Regions from separate parts of the Variovorax sp. H27-G14 genome, predicted to be linked through region 2. Evidence: predicted binding sites of a transcription regulator. Region 2 holds the regulator's gene; the other holds the start of a gene.
What was found. Region 2 encodes NrdR, which represses ribonucleotide reductase genes. Its sites were predicted from a motif close to CACNANATNTNGTG; they were not measured.
Positions count from the first base shown of each region.

Region 1: VLK31_RS04745 (ribonucleoside-diphosphate reductase subunit alpha) is a predicted target of NrdR. The motif match lies at 2,306-2,319, and genes of this name have one in related genera.

Region 1 covers NZ_JAYLVN010000001.1:1,015,307-1,025,987, reverse strand. The annotation lists gene VLK31_RS04745 (ribonucleoside-diphosphate reductase subunit alpha) at 1-2,211, opposite strand, end outside; gene ampD (1,6-anhydro-N-acetylmuramyl-L-alanine amidase AmpD) at 2,573-3,187, opposite strand; gene VLK31_RS04735 (sigma-54-dependent transcriptional regulator) at 3,174-4,748, opposite strand; gene VLK31_RS04730 (two-component system sensor histidine kinase NtrB) at 4,753-6,450, opposite strand; gene VLK31_RS04725 (PP0621 family protein) at 6,447-6,713, opposite strand; gene VLK31_RS04720 (inner membrane protein YpjD) at 6,710-7,522, opposite strand; gene ffh (signal recognition particle protein) at 7,709-9,097, shown strand; gene VLK31_RS04710 (4'-phosphopantetheinyl transferase family protein) at 9,202-10,008, opposite strand; gene mdoH (glucans biosynthesis glucosyltransferase MdoH) at 10,411-10,681, opposite strand, start outside.
Region 2 covers NZ_JAYLVN010000002.1:244,465-255,145, reverse strand. The annotation lists gene VLK31_RS06635 (DUF349 domain-containing protein) at 1-1,865, opposite strand, end outside; gene VLK31_RS06630 (DUF748 domain-containing protein) at 2,092-5,925, opposite strand; gene VLK31_RS06625 (transglycosylase SLT domain-containing protein) at 6,571-7,416, shown strand; ZMP/ZTP riboswitch at 7,447-7,572, shown strand; gene glyA (serine hydroxymethyltransferase) at 7,614-8,858, shown strand; gene nrdR (transcriptional regulator NrdR) at 8,883-9,326, shown strand; gene VLK31_RS06610 (GspH/FimT family pseudopilin) at 9,344-9,904, opposite strand; gene VLK31_RS06605 (type IV pilin protein) at 9,901-10,311, opposite strand; gene VLK31_RS06600 (pilus assembly protein) at 10,308-10,681, opposite strand, start outside.

The DNA.
Region 1 (10,681 bases), on a different contig from region 2:
CACGTAGCCGCCGCGTGCCTTTTCGAGCATGTCGAGCGTGTCGATCGGCAGGACGCCCTTGTCCCACAGCGAGCCCTTGTAGCTCGAGTACTTGCCGCGTTCGCGCGCCAGGTCGGCCGACGCCGAGTACGCGTGGTAGCAGATGGCTTCCATCGATTCGTCGGCGAACTGCACGGCCTCTTGCGATGCGTACGGAATGCGCAGCTCGTACAGCGAGTCCTGAAAGCCCATCAGGCCCAGGCCGACCGGGCGGTGACGCAGGTTGGAGTCGCGCGCCTTCTTCACGGCGTAGTAGTTGATGTCGATCACGTTGTCGAGCATGCGCATCGCGGTGGAAATCGTGCGCTTGAGCTTTTCCTGGTCGACCTTGCCGTCCTTCAGATGCTGCAGCAGGTTCACGGAACCCAGGTTGCACACGGCGGTTTCGGTGTCGCTGGTGTTCAGCGTGATCTCGGTGCACAGGTTCGACGAGTGAACCACGCCGGCGTGCTGCTGCGGCGAGCGCACGTTGCAGGCGTCCTTGAACGTGATCCAGGGGTGGCCGGTCTCGAACAGCATCGTGAGCATCTTGCGCCACATGTCGGTGGCCTGCAGGGTGCGCGCGGGCTTGATCTCGCCGCGGGCGGCCTTCTCTTCGTAGGCGACGTAGGCCTTTTCGAAGTCGGCGCCGAACAGGTCGTGCAGGTCAGGCACGTTGGAGGGCGAGAACAGCGTCCAGGTGCCCTTTTCCATCACGCGGCGCATGAACAGATCGGGGATCCAGTTGGCGGTGTTCATGTCGTGCGTGCGGCGGCGGTCGTCGCCGGTGTTCTTGCGCAGCTCCAGGAACTCCTCGATGTCGAGGTGCCAGGTTTCCAGGTACGTGCAAACCGCGCCCTTGCGCTTGCCGCCCTGGTTCACGGCCACGGCCGTGTCGTTCACCACCTTCAGGAACGGCACCACGCCCTGCGATTCGCCGTTGGTGCCCTTGATGTGGCTGCCGAGTGCGCGCACGCGGGTCCAGTCGTTGCCCAGGCCGCCCGCGAACTTGGAGAGCAGCGCGTTTTCCTTGATCGACTCGTAGATGCCGTCCAGGTCGTCGGGCACGGTGGTCAGGTAGCAGCTGGACAGCTGCGAGCGCAGCGTGCCGGCGTTGAACAGGGTGGGCGTGCTCGACATGAAGTCGAACGACGACAGCACTTCATAGAACTCGATGGCGCGCGCTTCGCGGTCGATTTCGTTCAGCGACAGGCCCATGGCCACGCGCATGAAGAACGCCTGCGGCAGCTCGATGCGGGTCTTGCGCACGTGCAAAAAGTAGCGGTCGTACAGCGTCTGCAGACCCAGGTAGTCGAACTGGTTGTCGCGCTCTGCCTTCAGGGCGGCGCCCAGGCGGGGCAGGTCGTACTGCAGCAGCTTCTCGTCGAGCAGCTCGTTCTCCACGCCCTTCTTGATGAACTGCGGGAAGTAGTCGGCGTAGGCGGTGGCACGGTCAACCGGCATCACTTCGCGGCCGACGATTTCCTTGAAGATCGTGTGCAGCAGCAGGCGCGCGGTGGCAAAGGTGTAGTCGGGGTCTTTCTCGATCAGCGTGCGGGCCGCGAGGATGGACGCCTTGTAGACCTCGTCGAGCGGCACGCCGTCGTACAGGTTGCGCATGGTCTCGGCGACGATCGGCGCGGAGGTGATGCTGTCGCCCAGGTTTTCGCAAGCCGACTCGATCAGGCCCTTGAGCTCGTTCAGGTCGAGCTCCACGCGCTCGCCGTTGTCCAGCACATGCAGCGTCTGCACGGCGGGCATTTCGTGTTCGCCCTGCTTGGAACGCTCCTGCGTACGGCGTTCGCGGTACAGCACGTAGGCCCGTGCAATTTCATGGTGGCCGCCGCGCATCAGGCCGAGCTCGACCTGGTCCTGCACGTCTTCGATGTGGAAGGTGCCACCGCCCGGACGCGAACGCACCATGGCGCGGATCACGCCTTGCGTGAGCACGTCGACCGTTTCGCGCACGCTGGCCGAGGCCGCGCCCTGGGTGCCGTGTACGGCCAGGAAGGCTTTCATCATCGCGATGGCGATCTTGTTCGGCTCGAAGGGCACGACCGCGCCGTTGCGGCGAATGATCTGGTAGTGCGCGAGGTTCTGGCCGGCGGGCGATCCAGCGGTGTCTCGCTGCTGCTGCACGGGCGACGACGGGATGGCGCGCGAAGTCGATTGGGGGTTCAGGGCTGTTTGCATTCGCTTCCTCTCGGTTGGCAATTCTTGTTGGTTGGCGACGCCGGGGCTGGGCCGGGCCGGGGTGTCGCATCGGTGCTGATGACCGGACGGAGGACACTATATCTAGGGTCTGGACACCCCACAAGCCACTACCGGTAGTGTTTTTGCCCCGGAGCACACACCGGACAAACTTCATTCGGCAAGGCCCGAGGCCAGAGATGCCGCGTGAACACTGGCCTATGTTGGCGCAACCCGCATGGCGCTTGGCTTGCAGGCCGATTTGGGCTTGCAGCCCGCATGGTTGCTGGCGGTGACGTTTGCAATTCGGGTGCGGATGCGCGCCAAGCGCATCGCATCGCGGTACGTCACGCGATTGAAAAAATTAGCGCTGCACCACCTGCGCCGGAAACATCTGTGGATTCCAGCCGAGTTGTTCGCGCAACAGGCGCCAGTCGAAGCCGGCGCCCGGGTCCTGTTTGCGGCCCGGCGCGATGTGCTCGTGGCCCGCGATGAACGCAATCGGGTAGTGCTGCGCCAGCGCCGCGCACAGGCTGGCAAGCGTTTCGTATTGCGGCTCCTCGAACAGCTGGCCTTCGAGACCTTCGAGTTCGATGCCGATGGAGTCGTCGTTGCAGTTGCCGCGCCCGCGCCAAGACGACACGCCGGCATGCCAGGCGCGGTCGTCGCAGCTCACGAACTGCCAGAGCTCGCCGTTGCGCCGCACGTAGAAATGCGAGGACACCGCCAGCCCGCGGATCGATGCGAAGTAGGGGTGCGCGTCCCAGTCGAGGCGGTTGGTGAAGAGCTGCTGCACGGCGTCGCCGCCATACACGCCGGGCGGCAGGCTGATGGAATGCAGCACCACCAGGTCGGTGGGCGCGGTGGCGGGGCGGGGGCCGAAGTTGGGCGAGCGCAGCGCCTTTGCAAAGCGGTACCAGCCGGCTTGCCAGAGGCCGTCGTCGGCGGGCGCTTCGAAGGGGGCGTCAGTCGTCGGCATGGCTGCTTGCGCCATCGTCGCCGTTGGGTGTGGTGATGCCCAGCCGCGCGATGCGGTAGCGAATCTGGCGCAGGCTCATGCCCAGGCGCGCGGCCGCCGCGGTGCGGTTGAAGCCGCTCTCGTGCAGCGCGCGCACCAGAATCTCGCGCTCCTGCTGGTCGAGGTAGGCCTGCAGGTCGGACGGCAGCGGCGGCGGTGCCGCCTTGGCGAATGCTGGCGGCGCGGGCGACAGTGAAGGCCCCGGCGCCGGCATGTCGAAGGCCGGCATCAGCGGCGCGGGCGCGGACGCGGCGGCCTCGGCGGCGGCGGTGAAGCCGCCCATCAGGTCCAGGTGCAGTTCGTCGCCGTCGTTCAGCGCCACCGCGCGGTGCAGCAGGTTCTCGAGTTCGCGCACGTTGCCGTCCAGCGGATGCAGCGACAGCCGGCGCAGCAGGTCGTGCGACAGGTGCGGCACCGGCAGCCCGCCGTCCTGGGCGATGCGCGCGAGCAGCGCGGCGCACAGCGCGGGCAGGTCTTCGCGGCGCTCGCGCAGCGCGGGCACCGCGATCTCGATCACGTTGAGGCGGTAGAACAAGTCCTGGCGAAAACGCCCGGCCTGCACTTCGGCGTGCAAGTCTTTGTGGGTGGCGCTGACGATGCGCACGTCGACCGCTTCTTCCTGCGTCGAGCCGATCGAGCGCACGCTGCGCTCCTGAATGGCGCGCAGCAGCTTCGATTGCATGGCCAGCGGCAGGTCGCCTATTTCGTCGAGAAACAGTGTGCCGCCACGCGCAGCCTGAAAGTAGCCGTCGCGGTCTTGCGCCGAGCCGGTGTACGAGCCCTTCTTTGCGCCGAAGAATTCGGCCTCCAGCAGGTTCTCTGGAATCGCGCCGCAGTTCACCGCCACGAACGGGCCGTCGCTGCGCTGGCTGCAGGCGTGCACCGCGCGCGCCACCAGTTCCTTGCCGGTGCCGGACTCGCCGCGCACCAGCACCGGCGCCATGCCGCGCGCGACCTTGGCGATGCGCGACTTGACGAGGCGCATGGGCTCCGATTCGCCCACGAGCCGATCGAGCGCGGTGATCCCTGTTGTCGTGCCTGTTCCCGCACCAAGACCAAGGGACTCAGCCTCGTTGGCGTTGCCGACCACAGACGCCACCTGCGCCGGCTTGACCGCCGCCGGCATGGCGTTGCGCGCCTGCACCGCGGATGCCACCACGGCGCGGAACTGCTTCAGGTCGACCGGCTTGGTCAGATAGTCGAAGGCGCCGGCCTTCAGTGCCTCCACCGCGTTCTCGGCCGAGCCGTAGGCCGTCATCACCACGCAGCGCTCGCTGCGCTGCTCTCTCTGGATGCGGTGGATGATCTCCATGCCCTGTCCGTCGGGCAGCCGCATGTCGGTGATCACCGCATCGAAGCGGCCGGCCTCCAGGTGCTGCCAGGCTTCCGACACGCTGCCCGCGGCCTCCACGCGGTAGCCCTCGCGCAGCAGCGTCAGCTCGTAGAGCGTGCGCAGGTCGGGTTCGTCGTCGATGACCAGGATCTGCGCCGGGCGCTGTGTGGAAGAGGGGGGAATGCTCACGGCGCTATTGTGTCAGCCGGTTTTCGCTGACGGCGAAGCTGACGAAGAATTCATTGCCCTCGGGGCCGCCCGGCACCAGCGCGCGCCGCTCGTAGCCGATGGTGGCGCCATGCCGCCGGCACAGCTCGCGGCACAGGAACAGGCCGAGCCCGCTCGATCGGCTTTCGGAAGAAAAGAAGGGCTCGAACAGGTGGCGCTGCACCGCCGGCTCCAGCGGCGCACCGTCGCTCCACACCATGAGGCTGGGGCGCGCGGTACCGCCGCGCTGCAGCGTGGTCAGCACCTGGACCGAGTCTTCGCGCTGCCCGGCATAGCGCGCCGCGTTGTCCAGCAGGTTGACGATCAGCCGGCGCAGGTGCTCGGCGTCGAAGCGCACGTCGCTGCCGGGCGCGTCGAGCGCAATGCGCACGCCCTTGCGCTGCGACTGGCGCACCCACTCCTCGGCCAGCACCTGCACCGCGGGGTCGAGCACCACCTGCTCGCCGAGCGACAGCACGCGCTGCTGGCGGGCGCGCGACACGTCGAGCACGTCGTCCACGATGCGCGCGAGCCGCTGCGCGTTGTGCTGCACCATGCTCGTGAGCTTGCGGTGCGCGGGGTCGGTCAGGTCTTCGTTGAGCAGCGCGCTGGCCTGCGTGATGGCCGCCAGCGGGTTGCGGATTTCATGCGCCACCGCCGCCGACATGCGGCCCATGGCGGCCAGCTTTTCGGTGCGGATGCGCGCCTCTAGCTCGCGCAGGTCCTGCAGGAACATCACGCACAGGCTGTCCACGCGCTGCTCGCTGGTGGGCGTGAGGCGCGTGCGCACGCGCACTTCGCGCGCCGCGCCGCGGGCCTGCGCCACCGGAATTTCTTCTGTCTGCGGCGCCCGGCGCGCGAAGGTCTGGCGCGCCAGCGCGGCCAGCGCATGCCACGCGGGCTGCGCATGCAGCGGGAACGGCAGCGCCAGCTTGGCCAGGCCCTGGCCCAGAATGGCGTCGGCCGCCGGGTTGGCCGCATGCACCAGGCCGTCGGTGTCGATCACCAGCACGCCTTCGCTCAGCGTCTCGATCACCAGGTTGTTGACCTGCGCCTGCATCTGCGCGCTGATGCGGCTGCGCTGCGCCACGGCTTCCTCGCGCGCCAGCCGGCGGGCCAGTTCATGCGCCAGCAGCGCCACCACGAACAGGCCCGTGCCGGTGAGCGCGGCCTGCACGAAGCGCCCCGACGAGTCGACCGGCTGCTGCAGCCAGTGCCAGCCGGCGTCGGCCAGCAGCAGCAGGGTGACGCCGGCCGCGGTGCCCAGGCTCACGCTCATGGTGCCGAGCACCGCGCTCATGAGCACCGGCAGCGCGAACAGCGGCGTGTAGTTGACGCTGCCGCCCTGCATCACCTGCAAGGCGGTGAAGGCGCCCAGGTCGATGCCGATGGTCAAGAGCCACAGCGCGGTGAAGCCGCGAATCGGCGGCTGAAAGCGCGTGTACCGCATGCCCAGCCAGCTGGCCACCACGTACAGCGCGGCAATGGCAATGGGCACCGGCTGCATCGGCTGGCCGAGCGCAAAGGCCACGCCCTGCAGCACCACCAGCACCAGCGCAACGAAGCAGCGCGCGCCCATGAAGCCGCGCCACAGGCGCGTGAGCGCGGTGCTTTCGCCGGGGCCGAGGTCGAGCACGTCCCAGTCGGTGACCGGATCGCCGCGCGACCAGAGGGGGGCGCTCATTTCGCCGTGACGGCTTCGCGGTGCGCGGTGCTGCAGTAGACCGTGCCGGCCGGACCGGCAATGGCGTCGGTGGCGGGCAGGTGCAGCCCGCAGTGGCCGCAGCGCACCATGGCCTGCGGCGCGCCGACCTTCGCGGGCGCGCGTTGCTGGGCCTGGGCCTTGGCCGCGCGTTCGCGCTGGGCGTCGCGCATTTCTTCGCGGCGGTTCTTGCGCCAGAGCCAGATGGCGACCCACAGGACCGCGAAAACGAGGAGGTACTTCATACAGGAGGACGCGCCAACACCACTTCGAGCACGAAGCGGGAGCCCACATAGGCCAGCAGCAATAGCGCCGAGCCGGCATACAGCACGCGGCGCGCCGTGCGCCCGCGCCAGCCGAAGCGGGCCCGACCGATCAGCAGCACCGCGAAGGTGAGCCAGGCGAGCACCGAGAAGGTGGTCTTGTGGTCCCACTTCCACATGCGACCGGCGGCGCCGTACAGCTGTTCGCTGAACAGCAGGCCGGCCAGCAGCGTGGCCGACAGCAGCACGAAGCCGGCGGTGACAAAACGAAAGGTGAGCCGTTCCAGCGTGAGCAGCGGCACGCCGCCCTGCGGTTCTGCGGTGGCCAAGCGAATCTGCTTTTCCGCGCGGGTAATCAGCCAGGCGTGCACCACGGCCGCGCCGAACAGCCCGTACGAGGCAATGCCCAGCGCCAGGTGCAGCGGCAGCCACGGCGAGGCCGTGACGTGCAGCGGCGTGCCGGGAAACAGAATGGCCAGCAGCACCGCCGCCGCGCCCAGCCAGGCCAGCGCGCGGCGCACCTTCAGCTGAGGGTACATGCGGCTTTCGATGGCGTAGACAGTGAGCACCAGCCACGCGGTGACCGACAGGGCAGGCGCGAAACCGAAGCGCGGTTCGCTGCCGATCAGGCCATGGGCCAGCACCGCGGCGTGCAAAAGCCATGCAATGCCCAGAACCCATTGGGTCGATTGGCGGCTCAGTCTGGCGCCGGCGGCGGCAACAAAACCATAGGCAACCGCGGTGGCGATGCCCAGCGCCACGCCGAGTGGAGAGGGGATCGCTAAAATCATCGGCTGGAGTTTATCTCCCCCAGGCTTGCGCACTTCGCGTTGCAGCGCCAACCCCCTCACCGGGGGCGACACCCGAGGCCCGGCAAAGCCGGTTCCTCGGTGTCTCGCGAAGGAGCAGCAAGCCGCCGATTTCAGGTACACGACTTTCCAATGACCCGCTCCCGCGGGCAGCAAGGCATTCCGCTCATGGCCACCGCCCTCACAGAAAAATTCTCCCGCCTTGTCAAGACGATGAGCGGCCAGGCGCGCATCACCGAAAGCAACGTGCAGGACATGCTGCGCGAAGTGCGCATGGCGCTGCTCGAAGCCGACGTGGCGCTGCCCGTGGTGCGCGACTTTGTCGCCCGCGTGAAGGAAAAGTCGCTCGGCCAGGAAGTGCTGGGCTCGCTCAAGCCGGGCCAGGCGCTGGTGGGCATCGTCAACCGCGAACTTGCCGCCACCATGGGCGAGGGCATCTCGGACATCAACCTCGTGGCCCAGCCGCCCGCCGTGATTCTCATGGCCGGCCTGCAGGGCGCGGGCAAGACCACCACCACGGCCAAGCTGGCCAAGCACCTGATCGAGAAGCGCAAGAAGAAGGTGCTCACCGTGTCGGGCGACGTGTACCGCCCCGCCGCCATCGAGCAGCTGAAGACCGTCACCAGGCAGGCCGGCGCCGAATGGTTCCCGAGCACGCCCGACCAGAAGCCGCTGGACATTGCGCGCGCCGCGCTCGACCACGCCAAGCGCCACTACTTCGACGTGCTGCTGGTCGACACGGCCGGCCGCCTGGCCATCGACGAAGTGCTGATGAACGAAATCAAGGAGCTGCACGCCGAGCTCAATCCGGTCGAAACCCTGTTCGTGGTCGACGCCATGCAGGGCCAGGACGCGATCAACACCGCCAAGGCCTTCAAGGACGCGCTGCCGCTCACCGGCATCATCCTGACCAAGACCGACGGCGACTCGCGCGGCGGTGCGGCGCTGTCGGTGCGCCAGGTAACGGGCGTGCCCATCAAGTTTGCCGGCACCAGCGAGAAGATCGACGGCCTGGAGGTGTTCGACGCCGAGCGCCACGCGGGCCGCATCCTGGGCATGGGCGACATCGTGGCGCTGGTCGAGCAGGTAACGGCCGGTGTCGACGTGGCGGCGGCGCAGAAGCTGGCGGCCAAGGTCAAGAGCGGCGCGGGCTTCGACCTGGACGACTTCCTGGGCCAGCTGCAGCAGATGAAGCAGATGGGCGGGCTCTCCAGCCTGATGGACAAGCTGCCCGCGCAGATGGCCGCCAAGGCGACCGAGGTCGACATGAACCGCGCCGAGCGCGATATCCGCCGCAAGGAAGGGATCATCCAGAGCATGACCCCGCTGGAGCGCCGCAAGCCCGAGCTGCTGAAGGCCACGCGCAAGCGCCGCATTGCGGCCGGCGCGGGCGTGCAGGTTCAGGAAGTGAACCGCCTGCTCAACGAGTTCGAGCAGATGCAGGGAATGATGAAAAAGATGAAGGGCGGCGGCCTGATGAAGATGATGAAGAAGATGGGCGGCATGAAGGGCATGGGCGGCATGGGTGGACCCGGCGGCCCCAAGCTGCCGTTCTGAGCGAACGCCGCGTCTCTATATAAGAGGGTCCGCCGGTGCGAACCGGCGGGCCCTCTTGCTTTCAGGTCTGCACGTCGTAGAGCGTGTCGTGCGCCTCGACGGGCTCAAGTTTCAACTCCATGCATCGTGCGGCGTGTGACGGGCACTGCAAAGTCCTTTTCCCAGAGCATAGGAAAGATGTCGCGGCAGGTGACGCGAGAAGATGTCGATGTGGGTGTTTCGGCACATACAGCGACGAGGTGATCTGCGCTGGGGCGCAACTGCCACAGGTCCCATCGCTCTGGCGCGTCGCATAGTTCGGCATCCACATTCAGTTCAATGCGGTCTTCTTGGTCCAGCAAAAAGCCGACTTGGTCGAGCGGGATCTGCATGCCCAAGCCGCGTGCCTTCACGTAGCTTTCCTTGAGCGTCCACAACTCATAGAAGCGTTGCGGCTGGCGCGCGGGCGGCAGCGACTGCAGCGCGCACGACTCGTCGGCCGAGAAGACGCGATCAGTGATGCTGAGCGGGGCGGGGCGTGACAGGTACTCCGCGTCCACCCCCAGCATGGCGTGGCGTGTAACCCCCATCACCACCAGCCCGCGGGTGTGCGACAGGTTGAATTCCAGCCCCTGTGTCTGCACGGTGCCCGGGTCAACCAGTTGCGGTCGCCCGTTGGCATTGGCAGTGAAGCGCCACTCCTGCGGGGCTACGGGCGCATAGCGTGACAACACCGTGCGGACCAAGGCGCGTGTCAGCAGGTACTGGTGGCGGTCGCGCGCGAAATGGAACGCCGCCTGTTTGCGAAGTTCATGTGCTTCGAGCAGTGCGCTACAGCGATTGCTCCAGGCGACATCCCCATGCTCGCCGTGGAAGCTGAACCAGAGGTGGATATCTCCGGCAGCGATAGGGACGGGGTCAAGGCACGTCATGAGTGGAGCGCAGCGACTCGGGCGTTGTGCGGGACTCTTGCGGGTACCCCAAAACGTTGTTGATGTGGAGCGTTCGCTTCAAGTTGATCCGGCTGTCGACCTGCCTGTGCCTGTATGCATGGATGGGCAAAACCATCGCGCGTGGCTGAGTCGGGGTCCCTTGCCCATTGCAAGTTCTCGCACAACCAATTCCAACGCTGCGCTTTGCTGCATTGCCAACCTCGCCACGGTACTGTGTTCGGTTGCTTGTCCCGTATTGAGCCACTTTCCTCCTTTATTCCCGCCCCGCTCCTATGGAGGCCACAGCTATTTTGACGCGGGGGGACAGGTCTGCGCCATGAAAAAAGCCGGCGCAATGGCCGGCTTCTTGGGGAGGGTGGAGCGCCTTCTCGGCGCGCAGCCTCAGGCGGTGGCCAGGGCCGCCGGGCGGGCCAGGCGCACAGCGTGCATCCAGGCGCGGCGCAGCACCGCCGGCGAGCGCGATTCCTCGGGAATCAGCAGGAAGCCGCGGTCGCGCAGCGTGGTGCCCAGCGCGATCTGGCTGGTCAGCACGGTCAGCGGAATCGCCAGCAGCAACGGCAGGCCGACAGGCATGAGCCAGATCAGCGCGCTCGGGTCGATCATGGCGACACCCACGGCCAGCATGGCGATCACCACGGTCATGGGGGCCAGT
Region 2 (10,681 bases):
GGTGCGGGCGGCGGCGCCTCACCGCGCATCGCGCCTTCCAGGCGAGCGACTGCGGCGCGGATCTTCTGCGCATCGCCAGTGGCGTTGGCCGCGTCAAGCGCCTTGGAGGCGTCGAGCACGTAGCGGTCGTGCTCGCTCATGGCGGACGAGGCCTTTTCGCGCTCGGCCGTCTTGCGGTTGAAGGCTTCGTCGATGGGCGCGCGGAACGCGTCCCACAGCTTCTGTTCATGGCGGCGGTCGAGCGGCACGCCCTGTGCCTCGGCCTGCCAGCGTTGCTGCAGCGCCTTGACGGCATCGATGCGCAACATGGGCTGGGCACCGAGCTCGGCCGCTTCGGCAATCATGGCCTGGCGGCGTTCGACGCTGGCCTTCTGGGCCGTCTCGAACGGCGCGCGGGCCGCGCCGAAGGCTTCGTTCCACTGCGGTTGCAGTTCGGCGAACACCTTCTCGCCCACATGGCCGCCATCGCGCCAGCGGTCGGCAAACTGGTGCAGCGCGCGGTTGTGTGCCTTCAGGTCGGTGGCGTCGGCATGTTCCGCAGCCCAGGCTTTCACCTCTTCGATCAGCGCGACGCGGTGCGCGCGGTGCTCGGCGGCGTCGGAGCGGACCTTGTCCAGCCAGGCCTCGACCACCTTGTGGGCTTCGTTGCAGGCCTCGTCGAAGCGCTTCCACAGCGCGTGGTTCGGCACACCGCCCTGGTCGGACTGCTTCCATTGGTCACGCAGGGCGCGCAGGGTTTCCTGCATCTTGCGGCCGCCAAGGGCCTGGCCTTCAGGGCGCTTGAGCAGGCCTTCGGCCTTGGCGACGAGGTCTTCGCGGACCTTGTCGGCGCTCCAGCGCTGCCAGCCTTCGAGTTCGCCGGCCGCGACCAGCGCAGCATGCACGCGGGCTTCGAGGGCGGCGTCGACCATCTTGCCGTGCTCCTTGAGCACGGCGCGCAACGCAGCGGCAGCACCAGCGCTGGCCTTGCCATGGCCTTCGGCGGTTTCCTGCTCAAGCTTGGCAAGCGCGGCCTGCACCGCGTCTTGCGCGGCGGCGCGCACGGACGGATCGATCTTGGGCGCGGCGGGGCGCGCCGGGGCGGTGGGCTTGGGCGCCACGGCTTCGCCGCGCGCGGCGCGCAACTCGTCCGCCCACACAGGCACGGGCGGCAGCGCGGCGGTGGCGTCAGCGGCGGCGGCAACGGCCTGGGCCAGCGCACCGTGGAACGCGTCGGACACCACCAGCAGTTGCGACTTCGAGGCGTCCAGCTGGGGCGCGAACTTGGCGTCCAGGCTGTTCCAGTTGGCGTCGGTGGTGATTTCGGTGGCTTGCTGCTGCCAATGGATCACGTCGGCGCGCAGCGATTCCTCGGCGCTTTGGGCGTCCTGCCAACCCTTGGTGGACAGCACTTCGAAGCGCTGCGCCAGCAGCACGGCGGCTTCGCGGTGCACCTGGGCGCGGTGTTGCAGGTCTTCGATGCCCTTCACGCGCTCGGCCAGCCTGGCTTTCAGGCCAGCCAGCGGCTCGCGCGACAGCGGCGCGCCGGCCTTGGCGGCGTCACGTTGCCAGGCCAGTGCGTCGGCGATGTTGAGCTTGGACTGCCCCAGCAGGGCCTCGGCCTTTTGCGCCCATTCGGCGGCAATGGCCTCCTGGCCCTTGGCGCGCTTGAGTTCGTCGAGCTTTTCGCGCAGCAGGCGGGCGGCGCCCTTGTCGCGACCGCTCAACTCCTTGAACACCTCCTGCATTTGCTCGGGCGCGGGGTTGCCCGCGAGCCAGTCGCGGATGCGCGCGGAACGCTCGCCGGAGGTGGGCGCGGTGAAGGCGCCGCCGGTGAGCGTGTCGAGGGCTTGAAGATCGTGTGGCTTGGAAGAAGTAGAGGTCACTGCGCGAAATCGTTGTCTTGGTAGAGAAAGCGAAGGCGCCGGCAAAGGCCGGCGCACATCGACATTTTCACCCACTTGCGGCGGGCCGCTGAATTTCGTCCCCAAACGAGGGCAAAAGCGGGTTGGTGGGCGGGAGGTTAACTGACTACATATATAGCAAGGGAAAGGAAAAAACCAAGTCCTTCCCCCTGGTCATCTGTTCATCTGGTTCGCTCATTTGTTTCGTTCATTTCATCGCCAGGCTGAGCTCCGCGCCCGGCTTCCACTCGCTGCCGCCGGCCGTGGTGCGCACCGCGCCCAGGAACAGCCGCTCGCTCGGCACCTTCTTTGCAAGCAGGTAGTCGCGCACGGCCGCGCCGCGCTCCACGGCCAGCTGGCGCATCGACTCCTCGTCGACCGGCACGCTTGCGAACAGCAGGTTTTCCATGTCCTTGAGAGGCAGGTCCTTGGCCAGCCCGACGAGGTTGCGCGGCTTGGTGATGTCGGCGCGCTTGTACACGGCGGTCAGCAGGTCGGGGTACTCGGCGTCGGTGACGGGTGGCACGTCGGTGCCGGTCTGGCCGCCACGCACCGCCACGCGGCGCTTCTCTGCAAGGGTCAGCTGGCGCACGCGCTGGCGCTGGTACGCGTCGCGCTCCTTGTCGAGGCTGGCGGTGCCGACCACCGTCATCTGCAGCGTGGGACGGTCGGTCAGTGCCTTGGCGACCTTGTCCAGCGCCTCTTTGGCCGCGGGGCTCAGGTCGGCGCCGCCGGGCTCGAAGGTGATGGCGCTCGACTCGCCGCTGCCGCCGCCCAGCCCGCCGGTGAGCAGGCTGAACGGCGAGGTCACTGCCTTCACGATCAGGTTGCCCAAGGCCTTCCAGATCAGCGGGCCCACGCTGAACTGCGGGTCATTGAGCGAGCCGCTGAGCGGCAGGTCGAGGTCGATCACGCCGTTGCGGTCGGACAGCAGGGCCACGGCCATGCGCACCGGCAGGCTGTTGGGAGCGCCCGCCACCTCTTCGCCGAACTGCAGCTGGTTGAGCACCAGTTTGTTGGTGGCCGTGAGCTGGCCGTCAGGCGCCACCTTGTAGTTGACGTCCATGCTCATCTTGCCGCGCTCGATGCCGTGACCGACATAGCGCACCGAGTACGGCGACAGCGGCGCCAGGTCGAGGTCGCGCATCTTGGCGGTGATGTCAAGCTCGATCGGCTTGACCAGCGGGTTCAGCTTGCCGGTGATTTCCAGCGCCGCGGTCTGCTGCGCCTTGCCGCGCAGTTCGAGGTCGGCCAGCGCGGGCCGCCCGCCCTCGCCCTTGGGCGGGTTCGACGAGAAGGAGCTGAGCTTGCCGGTCAGCTCGCTGAGGTCGGCCGAGTAGTTGGGCTTGACGAACAGGTCGGTGAAGTCGATCTTGCCGTTCACCAGGCTCATGGGGCCGAAGTTGATGACCGGCGCGGCGCCCGCGTCGGCCGCGGGCGTCGCTTGCGCGGTGACGCTGGCGGCGGCAGGCTTGCCGGGCTCGGCAGCCCCGCCGACCATGGCTTCGGCCGACACCGGCGCACCGCCCGACGGCTTGGCCGGCGCCGCGCGGCTCGTGGTGGTCGTGCCGCCCGGGCCCTTGCGCGTGCTGGCGTCTCCCGTGGCGGCAGCAGCGGCAGCGGCCTTGCCTTCCGCTTCGCCCTTCTTGGTGAGGTTCAACAGGTTGAGCCGGCCCGTGGGGTCGACGATCACGCGGGCGAAGAAGTCGGTCAGCGTGGTTTCGCGCACGTCGACGTTGGGCGGCGCATTGGGCGCAATGCTGACCTGCAGGCCGCGCAGGCTCAGCGTTTTCCAGCTCAGCAATTGGTTGGTGTCTCGGTCGAAGCCGGGGGACTGGGTGAGCGAGACGCTGTTGGCGCGAAAGTCGTCCAGCGCGGTGTCGCCGGCCAGCTTGATGCTCATGCCCGCTGGCAGGGTCGCATAGCGCACCGTGCCGCGGTAGCTGGCAAAGGCGCGGCGGATGTCGACGTTGAGCGCGTCGGCGTAGTAGGCCTTGAATGCATGCGCGGGGAACGAGGCCACCTCGAGCCGACCCTCGGCCGCGAGCGGCTTGAGGACGATGTTGCCCTTGTAGTCGAAGCGCCCCGGGTCGGAACGCCCGGAGCCGATGCGGCCCGACACCTCCAGCGGCGAGACGGCGTTGGTGTCTGGCGCCAGCTTCTGGGCGAGCAGCTTGAAGGCGGTGACTTCCACGGTCACCGGGGTGGCGCTGGCCTTGTCCGCATAGGAGAGTGCGCCGTTGTCGACCGCCAGGGTGCCGACGGTCAGTGCCCAGGGCTTGGTGTTGGCGCCGGGCTGCGGCACTTCGGCCGCCGCGGGCTTGGGCGCGGCGACCTTGGCGTCGGCCTCCTTCGTGCCACCGCCGGCGGGCGTCTTGAGCCAGCGCTCGAACATCCAGTGCTTTTCGCTGTCGCGCTCGATGCGCACCTTGGGGTTGGTGGCGGTGAACGAGCCCACGCTCAAGGTGTGCCTGGTCATGTCGGCTTCGGCATCGACCAGCTCGAAGCGACCGACGCTGGCCAGCGCCGTCTTGGCCTGGGTCAGCGCAAGACCGTCGGCGGAGAGGCGGCGGGCCTTGAACTTCAGGTTGGGCTGAGCCCAGGCAATGTCGATCTGCCCGCTGAGCTTGCCGTCCAGCGTGGGCTCCAGGCTCTGCGCGAGGTAGGGCGCGGCCAGCGACAGCGGCAGCGCCTCGACTTCGGTCTGCACATCGGCCACCTTGTCGGTGGCGCGACCCTTGAATTTGAGCGACGCACCGGCAATGGCGGTGCTGCCGTTGAACTCGGCCGGCTTCTCCATGGGCCATGTGACGCCCGTGACGTCGAAGCCGAGCTCGGTCACGTCGACGGCCGCGGTGGGTTTGACGGTTTCGTCGCGCCAGCCGATGCGCCCACCGCTCAGGGCGAGTTTGTCGACCTGCACTTTGAGCATCGGTTTTTCAGCTGCGGTGCCGGCGGTCGCGGCGGGCGCGCTGGCTGCCGCGGTGGGCAGCGGCGCCGCCTTTTCAGTTGCGCCGGTAGCGGGGTCGGTGGCCAGCAGGTTGAGCTGGCCTGACGCATCGCGCGCCACCGCCAGCTGCGGTTTGACCAGCGCGATTTCGCTCAGATGGAACACCGACTCCAGCGGACGCACATCGGCCAGCGCCAGCTTGAGCGACTCGAAGCCCAGCAGGTCGCGCCCGCGGGCATCGGCCACCTTGGTGGCGTGCGCCTCGAGCGTGCCGGTGATCTTCAGGTCGTTGGTGGCGCCGTGCTCGAAGGCGATCTTCAAGTCGGCGTCCAGGGTGCCCGCCTGCAGGCGCACCGGCAGACCGCCCGGCATGTAGCCCAGGTACGGCACCAGGTCGAGGCCCTTGAACTGCACCTGCGCGTCGGTCTTGCGGCTGTCGGCAAAAGGCGTGGTGAAGGCGGCCGAGTCGAACTTGCTGCCGTTGAGCACGAAGGCCAGCTTGGGCTCGGTGTTGATGTCGCGCTTGGAGTCGAGGTTGCTGAGGAAGGGCACCTTCAGCACGAAGTCGCGCAGCTCGTGCTTGCGCTTGACGGTCTGGTCGTCGAAGTCGACAGAGCCGCCGTTGATGGCGATGTTGTAGATGGCAAAGCGCGCGGGCTTGGCGTTGGGGTCGGGCGGCGGGCCGGCGGCCAGCTTGGCCAGGATGTCGTCGATGTCGTACTTGCCGTCTGCCAGGTGGGTCAGAAGCACGGTCGGCGCGTCGATGGTGACGGTGTCGATCACCGGTGCGAGGCGCACGATGGACTGCAGTTCGGCGTCGGCGTAGATGCGTGCGATGGAGAGCTGCGACTTGCTGCCGTCGGCGGTGGCGATGCGCAGGTCGTTCAGGGTGAACTCGAGCGTCCAGGGCTTGAAATCGATCTTGCCGACGGTGACTTGCCGGCCCAGCTTTTCGCTCGCGATCTTCTGGATCTGACTCTTGGCGATGGGCGGCACCGCCAGCCAGGCGATGGCCCAGAACCCCAGCAGAACCAGCACCGCGACGATCCCCCGTCGCACCCATTTGTTTTGTTTGATCGAAGCTGCATCCATCGCGGGAGTGTGCCGCAAAGAGGTGCGCGCCAGAAGCAACAAAGCCCGGCGGCTCGACTGAACGTGTCGCCACCGGGCACAGAAGAAAGAAAGCCCGGTGGCTCGACTGAACGTCTCGCCACCGGGCTTGATGGCGGGCCTAAGACCCAAGCCATCGATTCGCGCGGCAGGAAGTCAATGGTTCCCACCGTGCTGGCAGCAAGAGATTGCCACCGTGGATCCTCGGACGCTGAGCCCTCGACTTGCATCTCGGACTGCGGGACCTCGGAAAAACGCCTGAAATCTCAGGCCCGTTCAGATTAGGCGGCGCACCCTCGGATTGCAAACGCGTTTTACAAAGGGCTTTCCCGTAAGCCGAAACGCCTCGAATGGCAACACTTCTAAACACTCATGTGTATAAAGATTCAATTCATTATGCTTGACCGGGTATTTAGCCACGCTAGAATCCGCCCTGCTCCGGCCACCCAATGTGGCGGAGCCCCCTGAATCCGCTGCCGAATCCCAACCGGCTTGATCAGGCCACCGCGCTCCCAACCCCCTTCACTCCATGCGCGGAGCCTGATTCGTACCAATCCAAGCGCCGCTGCCTTCGACCTTCGCCTTTATCGGCGTTGCGTTTCGGGTGCCGCACAGAAAGGAAGAGCGATGAACAAGGCGTTCGATGCCACAGCCCGCGGGCTAAGGACCTTCGTGTCCGATGTGGTAGACGGCTTTTTTGAGATCACCCACAACGGGTTTGCACTGGTCGGTCTGGCCATCGTGTTCGCGGCCCTCGCCCTCGTGGCGCGGCCCGACCTGCGCAAGACCGGCGAGGAGCAACTGATGGGCTGGCTGCAATCGCGCAAGCCCGCGCCGGAAGTCACCGACCTGGAGCCGACCGCCATCGAGCGGACCACGGCCGCGAGCCCCAGCGACCTGCCCAAACAGCAGGCCGCCGTGGCTTACTGGCTCAGCAAGAAGTACAGCGTCGCGGCAGAGCCGCTGAGCGTGCTCGTGGCCGAGGCCTACAACATCGGCAAGCGCACCAAGCTCGACCCGACGCTGATTCTGGCCATCATGGCCGTCGAATCCAGCTTCAACCCGTTCGCCCAGAGTCATGTCGGCGCCCAGGGCCTGATGCAGGTCATGACCCGCGTGCACGGCGACAAGTACGAAAGCGCGGGCGGCACGCTCACCGCCTTCGATCCGGTGACCAACATGCGCGTGGGCGTGAAGGTGCTGCAGGAATGCATCGCCCGCGCCGGCTCGCTCGAAGGCGGCCTGCGCTACTACGTGGGCGCGGCCAACCTGGAAGACGACGGCGGCTATGCCGGCAAGGTGATGGCCGAGCATGAGCGCCTGCTGCAGGTGGCCAATGGCCGCGCACCGTCGGTGCAGCCGCCTCGCACGACCGTTCGCGCGCAGCCGATTCCAATCGTTGCGCCGGCACCGATCAAGGCCGAAGAAGGCACGGAGCCCGCCAAGGTCGCTTTGCTTTCCTCCGTTTCCTGAAGTGCACCTGGCCGGGTGTGAGCTACACTCGGCCCCGTACGCGACTGGCGATAGGCGCAGCACCCGCACAAGGTGCCCCGCGCTGACGTGGAATACCACTGGGAAGCGTACCGCCTGGGCACACCAGGCGTTCAGCCGTTCGCCTGGGCAGCCCTTGTTTGGTTGAAGAACAAGGACCTCGTCTTCAAAGGACTGCCATGTACCAACGCAATATTCTGGTCGAACAGACCGATCCCGAAATCTGGGCCGCCATTCAAGCCGAAAACGCGCGCCAGGAACATCACATCGAGCTGATCGCCAGCGAGAACTACGCCTCGCCCGCCGTCATGCAGGCCCAGGGCTCGCAGCTCACCAACAAGTACGCCGAAGGCTACCCGGGCAAGCGCTACTACGGCGGCTGCGAGCACGTCGACGTGGCCGAGCAACTGGCCATCGACCGCGTCAAGCAGCTCTTCGGTGCAGACGCAGCCAACGTGCAGCCGCATTGCGGCGCCTCGGCCAACGAAGCCGTGATGCTCGCCTTCCTGAAGCCCGGCGACACCATCATGGGCATGAGCCTGGCCGAAGGCGGCCACCTGACCCACGGCATGCCGCTGAACATGAGCGGCAAGTGGTTCAACGTGGTGAGCTACGGCCTGGACGCCAACGAAGCCATCGACTACGACGCCATGGAACGCAAGGCGCGTGAGCACATGCCCAAGCTGATCATCGCGGGCGCTTCGGCCTACTCGCTGCGCATCGATTTCGAGCGCTTTGCCAAGGTGGCCAAGGACGTCGGCGCGATCTTCATGGTCGACATCGCCCACTACGCCGGCCTTGTGGCCGCGGGCGTGTACCCCAACCCGGTGCCGCACGCCGACATCGTCACCTCGACCACCCACAAGAGCCTGCGCGGCCCGCGCGGCGGCATCATCCTGATGAAGTCGCAGCACGAAAAGGCGATCAACAGCGCAATCTTCCCCGGCCTGCAAGGCGGCCCGCTGATGCACGTGATTGCCGCCAAGGCCGTGGCGTTCAAGGAAGCCATGGCGCCCGAGTTCAAGGCCTACCAGCAACAGGTGGTCAAGAACGCCCAGATCGTGGCCAACACCCTCACCGAGCGCGGTCTGCGCATCGTGAGCGGGCGCACCGAAAGCCACGTGATGCTGGTCGACCTGCGCTCCAAGGGCATCACCGGCAAGGAAGCCGAAGCCGTGCTGGGCAGCGCCCACATGACGATCAACAAGAACGCGATCCCCAACGACCCGGAAAAGCCGATGGTCACCAGCGGCGTGCGCATCGGCACCCCCGCCATGACCACCCGCGGCTTCAAGGACGAAGAGGCCCGCGCCACCGCCAACCTGATCGCCGACGTGCTCGAGAACCCGCGTGACGCGGCAAACATCGACGCCGTGCGCGCCAAGGTGCACGCACTCACGAGCCGCTTCCCTGTCTACCGCTGATCGCCAGGAAGAAGACCTGACCGCATGAAATGCCCTTTTTGCGGTCATCTTGAAACGCAGGTCGTCGAGACCCGCGTTTCGGAAGATGCCGACTTCGTTCGCAGGCGCCGCCAGTGCGCCGCCTGCGACAAGCGCTTCACCACCTACGAGCGGCCCGACGTCAATTTTCCTGTGGTCGTGAAGAAGGACGGCAGCCGCGCCGACTTCGACTCGACCAAGGTGCGCGCCTCGATGATGCTGGCGCTGCGCAAGCGCCCGGTGAGCATCGAGCAGATCGACAACGCCCTGCTGCGCATCGAGCAGAAGCTGCTGGCCAGCGGGCTGCGCGAAATCGAGTCGACCAAGGTCGGCGAACTCGTGATGCGCGAACTGAAAAAGCTCGACAAGGTCGCCTATGTGCGCTTCGCCTCGGTGTACCGCAGCTTCGAGGACGTGGACGAGTTCAGGCAGTTGCTGCGCGACATCTGATCGCCGGCGGCGCGCGCTCAGGCGCCGTCTTCTTCCTTGCTGCCCTTTCCACACGCGCCCGAGCCGCAATCGCCGATCACATCCGGGTTGCACAGCTTTGGCCGCCCCGAGGGCGAGACGACGATGGAAGCCCGGCGCCCCGTGTCGGCCTTCAGTGTCAGGCAGCCCGCGCTGAAGCCGGACCTGACGGTCTGGCGCGAGAACCCGTTGCCGTCGTAGCGCAAGCCCTGCGCAAAGCCCCCGCCCAGCGTCGCATCCACATGCACACCCTGCGGCAATGCGTCGAAATGACGCAGCGTCACCAGTGCATCTTCAGGCCCGGCCTGCACCACCCAACCGCGCGACCAGTCGGTGCCCGGCAACGCACGCACGCTTACGCTCTGCGCGCGCTGAATGGCCTCCATGCGCGCAAAGCTCAACGCGGCGTTGAAGGCCTGGGCGGCAGTCGCGAGACGCTGGTTGAGCAGCATGTCGCGAAAGCTCGGCGCGCCGATGGCCGCCAGCACCGCCACGATGGCAATCACCACCATCAGCTCGATCAAAGTAAAGCCGCCCGCCGCCGTTTTGCGCCCCCTCATTGCCAGCACCAGCCGGGCTGCGTGCCATCGCACCCTTTGCCGCCCGTGCTGTCGACCCAGAGATTGCCCACTTGGGGATCGGAGAAGCCGGGCTTCAAGGTGGCGGTGAGCCGAATGCAGTGGTCGATGCGCCCCTTCCCCTCGCAATTGCCGCCCTGAAGGGCGTATTTACCGCCCGAGCCGCTGTCTCCCGAGTCCCCCTGGTAGCGCCGGTATCGCCCCGCCTGGGTGAAGTGGCGCTCCTGCTCCTGCATCTGCCGCATCAGCGCGGCCCGCCCTTCGCTGCGCCAGCCTTTTCGCACGACATCCATGTACGACGGATAGGAGATGGCCGCCAGGATCGCGGCGATGGCGAGCACGATCAGCAACTCGATCAGGGTGAAGCCGCGAAGCACCGTCGCCCTCATGGCTTCGTCCTGCGGTAGTCGACGAGCTGGCGCCAGTTCAGGCGACCACCAATTCGGGACGCCTTGCCGCCATCGGCCGGTGACGGCGTCGAGATGCCGCTGCCGCGGGTGCCGACATTGACGATGCCCACGCGCCTGCTTTCCGTCCGCCGCCCCAATGCATCGGCAGCGCCGACGGCGCTCTCACCCAACTGAACCAGCAGCGGCTCGCCCGGCATCCCGACGCTCGACGGCACGCAGGTGCCGCCCTGCGAGATGCCCGTCATGGCGTTCACCGCGCAGCTGCGTCCGCCGCCGTCAGTGGTGCATGCGCTGGCATTGGGAATCAGCGTGTTGAAAAACAGTTGTCCGTCGCTCAGCACCGGCTTGA